Regions from separate parts of the Luteibacter sp. NPDC104163 genome, predicted to be linked through region 1. Evidence: predicted binding sites of a transcription regulator. Region 1 holds the regulator's gene; the other holds the start of a gene.

Evidence for each region. Region 1 encodes sigma-54, which starts transcription at its own class of promoters, with help from an activator protein. Its sites were predicted from a motif close to TGGCACGNGCNTTGC; they were not measured.
Region 2: flgB (flagellar basal body rod protein FlgB) is a predicted target of sigma-54. The motif match lies at 2,503-2,517, and genes of this name have one in related genera.

The regions. Positions count from the first base shown of each region.
Region 1 is NZ_JBVJMK010000004.1:90,753-95,127, reverse strand. It holds gene lptC (LPS export ABC transporter periplasmic protein LptC) at 1-206, shown strand, start outside; gene lptA (lipopolysaccharide transport periplasmic protein LptA) at 169-744, shown strand; gene lptB (LPS export ABC transporter ATP-binding protein) at 749-1,468, shown strand; gene ACZ6YI_RS06845 (RNA polymerase factor sigma-54) at 1,645-3,126, shown strand; gene hpf (ribosome hibernation-promoting factor, HPF/YfiA family) at 3,245-3,592, shown strand; gene hprK (HPr(Ser) kinase/phosphatase) at 3,673-4,375, shown strand, end outside.
Region 2 is NZ_JBVJMK010000001.1:312,965-317,339, reverse strand. It holds gene ACZ6YI_RS01365 (methyl-accepting chemotaxis protein) at 1-1,181, opposite strand, end outside; gene ACZ6YI_RS01360 (chemotaxis protein) at 1,346-2,263, shown strand; gene flgB (flagellar basal body rod protein FlgB) at 2,557-2,976, shown strand; gene flgC (flagellar basal body rod protein FlgC) at 2,973-3,386, shown strand; gene ACZ6YI_RS01345 (flagellar hook assembly protein FlgD) at 3,398-4,048, shown strand; gene flgE (flagellar hook protein FlgE) at 4,070-4,375, shown strand, end outside.

The sequences.
Region 1 (4,375 bases):
CGTTCGCCACCAGCCCGCCGGCCAGCATCGATACCTCTGAGGTCACCGCATGGCCCAAGGAGAACCGCCTGGAAACGGCCGAAGCGGCGCGTATCGTTCAGGGAAGCTCTACAATGAACGGCATCGGCATGCGTGCCAACCTCGACACCAAGCACCTGGAGCTCCTCGATGCAGTCCACACCACGTACCAGCCACGCAAGCGCTAAGGCATTGTTCGCGGCTTGCGGGGTGGCGCTCCTTGCGCTCGCCACGCCGGTCATGGCGAAAAAATCGGACCGCAACGAAGAAGTCCATGTCGACGCCAAGACGTTCGATGGCTCGCAGCAGCCGCAGGGCATCGTGATCTATACCAACAAGGTCGTGATCACGCAGGGCACCCTGAAGATCACGGGTGACAAGGCCACGGTTTACCTCAACGACGATAATTCGGTGAAGCGTGCGGTGATCGATGGCAAACCCGCGACGGTCCAGCAGCAGGACGAAGTGGGCAACTGGATGCACGGCCGCGCCAGCAACATCGATTACGACAACGAGACCAGCGTCGCGATCCTTACCGGCAACGCCCACGTCGACCAGCCCAACAAGGGCACGTCGGATGGCGACAAGCTGACGTACAACACGGAAGACAGCACGATGAAGGGCGAGAGCAACGGCACGTCCACCATCCACATGACCTTCCAGCCGAAGACCCAGCCAGGCGCCGCCCCCGCGGCCAAGCCGGCGGACAACACGAAGAAGCCCTGACACGATGCTTTCAGCCCAAGGCCTGCAGAAGCGGTTCCGCGCCCGCCAGGTGGTACGCGATTTCGCCTTTTCCATCCGCGAAGGTGAAGTGGTGGGCCTGCTCGGCCCCAACGGCGCCGGTAAGACCACCTGCTTCTACATGGTGGTCGGCCTGATCCAGGCCGACGCAGGCCAGATCAAGCTGGACCAGCAGGACATCACCGGCCTGCCCATGCATGCGCGCGCCAAGCTCGGCATCGGCTACCTGCCGCAGGAAGCCTCGGTGTTCCGCCGCCTCAGCGTGGCCGACAACATCCTGGCCGTGCTGGAACTGCGCGACAACATGACCCAGAAGCAGCGCGAGGACGAACTCGAGAGCCTGCTCGACGAGCTGAAGATCTCGCATATCGCCGAACAGAAGGGCATCAGCCTTTCCGGTGGCGAACGCCGCCGTGTGGAGATCGCCCGCGCCCTCGCCGCCCGCCCGCGTTACATGCTGCTCGATGAGCCGTTTGCCGGCGTCGACCCGATTTCGGTGGGCGAAATCCAGCGCATCGTCCGCCACCTGAAGGAACGCGGCATCGGCGTGCTCATCACCGACCACAACGTCCGTGAAACCCTGGGCATCTGCGACCGCGCCTACATCCTCAACGACGGCGAGGTGCTCTCCAAGGGCACCCCCCAGCACATCCTGGCCGACGAAAAGGTCCGCGAGGTGTATCTGGGCCGTGAATTCCGGATCTGATTTCGCCTTTGTGGGAGCGCGCTTGCGCGCGATGGGGGCTCCCGCAGCCCCCATCGCGCGCAAGCGCGCTCCCACGACTACGCAGAATCGGCCGGGCGGCATAGGCGTGCAGGGCGGCTGGTTTAGGGGGGCCGCGAGGGGTTAGGATGGCTCGGTAACCCGATCTTGCGAAGGTAATGAAACCCGGACTTCAGTTTCGCCTGCATCAGCAGCTCACGCTGACGCCACAGCTCCAGCAGGCCATCCGCCTGCTCCAGTTGTCGCAGCTGGAGCTCGAGGCCGAACTCCGCCAGATCGCGGAAAGCAACCCGCTGCTCGAGTTCGCGGAAGACGCCGAGGCGGAAGCGGACGCGCCGGAAGAAAGCGCCAGCTTCGACGAGGCCATGGAGTACCGGGCCCGTGACGAGCAGCCCGCCAAGGCGACCCGCGAGGAAGAATCCACCGCATCGCCCTCCGACGAACTTACGCCGGACTGGGACGACGACCGTTTCCAGGGCGAGGCCGGCGACTACGCGGGCGCCCCGTCACGTAATGGTGGCGGCGACGAAGAAGGCTTCGAGCCGCAGAACGCGGCACCGGAAAGCCTCCAGCAACACCTCGAATGGCAGCTCAACCTCTCCCAGTTCACCCAGCGCGACCACGCCATCGCCACGGCGATCATTCATGCGCTGGACGAAGACGGCTACCTGCGTGATGGCTGCGAGGCGGTCCAGACGGCCCTGCGCGAATTCCACTGCGAGCTCGACGAGATCGAAGCGGTGCGCAAGCGCATCCAGCGCTTCGATCCGACCGGCATCGCCAGCCTGGACCTGCGCGACTGCCTGCTCTGCCAGCTCAGCCAGTTCTCCGAAGAAACACCCCAGCGCAACCTCGCCATCCGGATCGTCACCGACGAGATCGAGCTGCTGGCGCGCAACGATACCGGCAAGATCGCCCGGCGCCTCAAGGCCGCCGAGGCCGATGTCGCCGTCGCCGCCTCACTCATCCGCAGCCTGGATCCCCGGCCCGGTGCCGCGCTGGACGCCACCCCGGTCGAATATGTGGCACCGGATGTCTACGCGCGCCGCGAGAACGGCCGCTGGCGGGTCAGCCTCAATCCGGATGCCCAGCCCCGGCTGGGCCTGAACCAGCATTACTGCAACCTGATCGCCCGTGCCCGCGGCGATGACGCCACCTGGATGAAAGGCCAGCTCCAGGAAGCCCGCTGGCTGCTGAAGAGCCTGCAATCGCGTGCCGAGACGCTGACCAAGGTCGCCGAGGTGATCGTCCGCCGGCAGAGCGCCTTCCTCGATTACGGCCCCGAGGCCATGCACCCGCTGGTGCTACGCGAGGTGGCCGAGGAGGTGGGCATGCACGAATCGACCATTTCCAGGGTGACCACGCGCAAGTACATGCACACGCCGCGCGGTACCTTCGAGCTGAAACATTTCTTTTCGAGCGGCGTGGCCACGGAAGACGGCGGCAGCGCGTCCGCGACGGCCATCCAGGCCATGCTGCGCAAGCTGATCACGGCGGAAGACCCGCGTCGCCCGCTGTCCGACCAGGCCCTCGCGGAGGAATTCCATCGACGCGGTATTCAGGTCGCACGCCGTACGGTGGCCAAGTACCGTGAAGCGATGCGCATCCCCAGTTCCAGTGAACGCGTTCGCGCGAGTTAAGCGCGGCGCGGAACCCCCTCGGAGGATCACGGTCCCATAGTCGACAGGTTCAGGAGCGGCACCCGCCACTCCCCTCTCGCCGCCCCAGCGGCGGCACCCTCAGCAAGAAGGAGGCGTCATGCAAATCCAGATCAGCGGCCAGCACATCCAGATCACCCCTGCCCTGCGCGAGCGCGTGGAACAGCAAATCGGCCGCTTCGAACGCCTTTTCGACAACATCACCGCCTTAGATGTCGTGCTATCCGTGGATAAGGCTGAACACAAGGTGGGCGGAACGCTCCACTGTTCGGGCACCCGGCTCCACGCCGAGGGCATCATCCGCCAGGAAGACGGCACGATCGGCGATGGCATGTACAAGGCCATTGACGCCATGATCGCCAAGCTCGCCGACCAGCTGAAAAAGCATAAGGAAAAGCTTAAGGACCACCACAACAGCGAGGTCCGCGAGGCCCGCGCCGCCACGTAAAGCCCCCAGGCGGCCTGTGGCACAATATAAGCAAGCCGGTACCCCTGCGTACCGGCTTTCTTTTTGACAGGAACCCCCGCGTGGATCGGCTCACCGCCAGACAACTCTTCGACGGCGTCCATGAACGCATGGCCCTGCGCTGGATCGCGGGCATGCGTGGCGAAGCCCGTGTCCTGGAGCCGAACGCCAAGCTCAGCCGCCGCCCCTCGCTGGTCGGCTACCTGAACGTGATCTACCCCAACAAGGTGCAGATCATCGGTACCGAGGAGCTGAACTACCTCGACGGGCTGGATTCCCGCCAGCGCTGGGAAGCGATCCACAAGATCGCGGCGTACCAGCCGGCCGCGCTCATCGTCACGAAGGACCAGGCGATCCCGCCGGACCTTCGCGAGGTGGCCGAGGAAACCGACACCCCGCTCTGGCAGAGCACCAAGCGCGGCCACGAGCTGCTCACCTACCTGCAATACCACCTGGCGCGCACGCTGGCCCCGCGGGTCACCCTGCACGGCGTGTTCCTCGAGGTGTTCTCGATCGGTGTCCTGATCACCGGCGACCCCGGCTCGGGCAAGAGCGAGCTGGCCCTGGAACTCATCAGCCGCGGCCACCGCCTGGTCGCCGATGACGCCACCGAATTCACCCTGATCGCCCCGGATGTCATCGATGGCGCCTGCCCGGAGCTGCTGCAGGACCTGCTCGAGGTCCGCGGCCTGGGCGTCCTAAACATCCGCGAGATGTTCGGCCACACGGCGGTCAAGCCGTCGAAGTACCTTCGCCTGGTGATCC
Region 2 (4,375 bases), on a different contig from region 1:
TGCGCGCTGAAGCGTTCCGCCGCGGCCTGGGCCGCATCGGCGGAGCCATCGGCGCGACGGACGCGGAGTTGTTCGATGCAGCGCATGAGCGGGGTGGTATCCAGCCAGCGACGGTCCAGGCCGGCCGGATCGCGGGCGGCCAGTTCCACGGCGAAGCGCAGCCCCTGGCAGGCCTCGCGGATCATCTGGCTGAGCGTGGCCGCGTCGAGCGCGCCCTCGGTCTCCAGCTTGGCGAGGCCAAGGCGGTGGGCTAGCACCGTGGCGCGCGCGGCCGCATCGGACTGGCGGCGCACTTCGTTGGCGACCCGGCCCAGCGATGACTGGCCCGACTGCACGGTGGCGACCCGACCCTGCAGGGCACCGAGGCCCTGGCGGGCGGCATCGAGGCTGCCACGCGCACCGCGCACGGCATCGTCGATGCGGCCCATCGCGGTCTGCATGCCGGCTACGCCGGCCTGGGTCGTGTCGAGACGGCGCAGGCTGCTCTGCACCGCCTCGTCGAGGTGATGGGAGAACTCGCCGACGGCGTGGGTGACTTCGTCGATTTCCGCCGTGGCCTGGGTGGTCTTCTCGGCCAGTTGCTTGACCTCGTCGGCCACCACGGCGAAGCCGCGGCCGGCTTCGCCAGCGCGGGCCGCCTCGATCGCCGCGTTGAGCGCGACGAGGTTGGTCTGGTGCGCGATGTCCTGCACGGCGGCGGTCAGCTTGCGGATCGCCGTAAAGTATTCGGAGAACTGCGCGTGGTTCTTGCTCATGCCGGCAAGCGCGCTGCGCAGCAGGCGAAGCTGGCCGTCGAGGTCGCCCGCGGTGGCGACGCCCTGGGTGCCGACCTCGCCCATGGCGGCCACGCCGCTTTGCGCGCTGTCCACGGCCGTCGAGATTCCGGCGCTCGCTTCCGTCAAACGGCTGGCGGCGTCGCGGCCGGCGTCCACCGCCGTGCCCAGTTCCTGCAGCGTGGCGCCCAGCGCCTGGGCGCTGGTAAGTGCCATGCCCTGCTGCTCGATCGCCTGGATGGTGGTGGCGGCCGCGGTGCGCGGCTCGGCCTTGGGCGGGTTCAGCAGCGCCCCCAGCGCGCTGGCCGCCGCCGGGTACTGCGCCGACAGGGCGCGCACGCGCGCGGTGTCACCGCTGGCGGCAGCGTGGGCGAGGAGGCGGACGTGCTGGCTCCAGAGCAGGCTCATGTCGTACTTACGCTCATTGATTAGGGTCGCCCCACTACATCGGTCACAGGGGGCGGTACTTGAGCCAAGCAATCCGCGTGCCACCTTTGAACTGTGGGAATCTATAAAGAACCGCGTGGGCGGGCCGATACCTCCTGGACACCTTCAAAAGCAGCATGCGCACCATGGCCCGACCGCTCCTCGACACCGTGGACACCTTTACCCGCCTGGCGGGCCACAACCGCGTGGCCATGCTGCTGTTCCGGCTGGGTGACCGGCAGGCTTTCGGTATCAACGTCTTCAAGGTGCGCGAAGTGCTGCGCCGGCCGCGCCTGGAGCGGATGCCGAGCATGCACGAGCTGGTTTCCGGCAGTTTCGACTACCGGGGGCAGACCATCCCGGTGATCGACCTGGCCGCCGCCATGGGCTATCCGCCGCTCGCCGCCGTGGACACCGCCCACCTGATCGTCACCGAGTTCAGCCGTTCCGTGCAGGGCTTCCTCGTGTCCGACGTGGACCGCATCGTCCACGTCGATGGCGCGCAGATGGCCGCGCCGCCCTCGGCGCTGGGCTATGGCTCGCGCGTCAACGCAGTGACCCGGCTGGATGGCAACCTGCTCGCTATCGTTGACGTGGAGCAGGTGCTGGCGGCCGTGAACCCGCAGCAGGTGGAGATCTCCGACAAGGTCCAGCAGGCCGCCCACGGCCAGCGCGCCGGTAACCGCCGCGTGCTCGTCGTCGACGACTCCCTCGTGGCGCGCACCCAGCTCGCCGACCTGTTCCGCAAGCTGGACCTGGAATGCCTGCTCGCGAAGGACGGGGCGGAGGGCCTGGACATGCTGCGCAGCCTCGCCACCGGCCCGGCCAGCGAACAGGTGAACCTGGTGGTGTCGGATATCGAGATGCCCTCCATGGACGGCTACGCGCTTACCCGCGCCATCCGCGAGGACGCCCAGCTGCGTGGCCTCCGCGTCCTCCTGCACAGCTCCCTGAGCGGCGTCTTCAACGAGGCGATGGTGGCCCGCGTGGGCGCCGACCGCTTCATCGCCAAGTTCCAGCCCGAAGTCCTCGCCACCGCCGTACTGGACCTCCTCCCCGCCTGACAAAGCCGCCGGCCCCGCGGGTCCAGCCGGACCCACTGGACTCACTGGACTCACTGGCCCTGCCGGCCCTGCTGACCCTGCTCTTGTGGGAGTGAGCTCGCGAACGATGGGTGCTCGCGGTGAAGCGTCGATTCACCGTCACCCCAACGCGCCAGAAAACCGGCACCCACCCCGGCGCAAACCAGCCAAACCCCCATCAAACGGCGCCACGGCGCCGTTCCGCGTTCAAGCCCCGGCCGTGGCACGCCTCTTGCTGATCCCCATGGGCCAAGACCCAAGAGGGGGCCACGCCCATGATCGACAAACCGGATCCGCTGCTCGGCATGCACCCACAGGCGCTCAGCCTGTGGCAGCGCCGTGCGGAAATCATTTCGTCGAACCTTGCCAATGCGGACACCCCGGGCTTCCTCGCCCGCGATGTCGACTTCCGCAAGGCCCTCACCGCCGCCACCGGGGCGCTGGACGGCAACCAGCTGCCGATGGCCGCCACCGAATCCGGCCATATCGGCGGTAACCCCGCCTATGCCATGGCCGATGCCGACAAGCTCGCCTACCGCGCCGCCACGCAGCCGTCCATGGACGGCAACACCGTCGATACGCAGATCGAGCAGGCCCAGTTCGCCGGCAACGCCATCCATTACCAGGCGTCGCTGAGCTTCATTACCGCGCAGATCAAGATGATGCGCACCGCCATCACCGGAGGCAGCTCATGAGCCTGCTCAAGATCTTCGACGTCGCGGGCTCCGGCATGGCCGCGCAGTCGGCCCGTCTCAACACCACCGCCAGCAACATGGCCAACGCCGACAGCGTGGCCAGCAGCGAGGCGGGCGCCTACCGCGCGAAGCAGCCGATGTTTTCCTCGGTGCAGGCGATGGTCAACGGCCAGATGGAAAACGAAGGCGTCCGCGCGATGGGCATCACCGAAAGCCAGGCGCCGGTGCAGGCGCGCTACGAGCCTTCCAACCCCATGGCCGATGCCGACGGCAACGTCTGGCAGAGCAACGTCAACCCGGTCGACGAGCTGGTCAACATGATCTCCGCGTCGCGCTCCTACCAGAACAACGTCGAAGTCATGAACAGCGCTCGCCAGCTCATGCAGAAGACGCTCGACCTCGGCAAATAAGGGCCCGATCCATGACCACCGTCAACGGCACCAGCAACTCCAGCGGTTCCCAGCAATCGACCTCGTCGCAGCTCCAGCAGCAGACGCTGGACCAGTCGGACTTCCTGAAGCTCATGGTCACCCAGATGACCAACCAGGATCCCACCAAGCCGATGGACGCCAACGACATGGTGGCCCAGATGGCGCAGTTCTCCCAGGTGGCGGCCACCCAGCAGCTGCAGTCGTCGTTCGACTCGCTCTCCTCCAACCTGACCGGCGACCAGTTCGTCCGCGCGGCCGCACTGGTCGGCAGCGACGTCCTGATCCCGTCGAGCGCCGGCAAGCTCACCGACGGCAGCCTTTCGGGCGCCGTCAACGTGCCGACCTCGGGCACCTACGTGAGCGTCACGATCAAGGACAGCTCCGGCAAGGTCGTCCGCACGCTTCCGATGGGCCAGCCGGATGCCGGCCTGCAGCAGTTCACCTGGGATGGCAAATCCGACGACGGCACGCAGCTGCCCGACGGCGCCTACCAGATCTCCGCCACCTCCGGTACGACGGCCGCTGACACGTTCGTCAAAGGCAAGGTGGAAGGCGTCGGTGCTTCCGGCACCGATGGTACGTACGTGCAGGTGGCCGGTTACGGCGGTGCCCTGCTTAGCCAGATCGCCCAAATCCTGTAATCCCACCGAGGACATCCCTCCATGCCTTTCGATATCGCTCTCAGCGGCATCAATGCCGCTTCCACGGACCTGGAAGTCACCGCCAACAACATCGCCAACACCAGCACCGTGGGCTTCAAGGGCTCGCGCGCGGAGTTCTCGCAGGTGTATTCGGTGGCCGGCCAGAACCTCGCCGCCACTGCCGCGGGTAATGGCGTGCGCGTGACCAACATCGCCCAGCAGTTCAGCAACGGCAACATGTCGCAGACGGGCAACTCGTACGACATGGCCATCAGCGGCACGGGCTTCTTCACGCTGCGCGATGGTTCGGGCTATTCCTATTCGCGT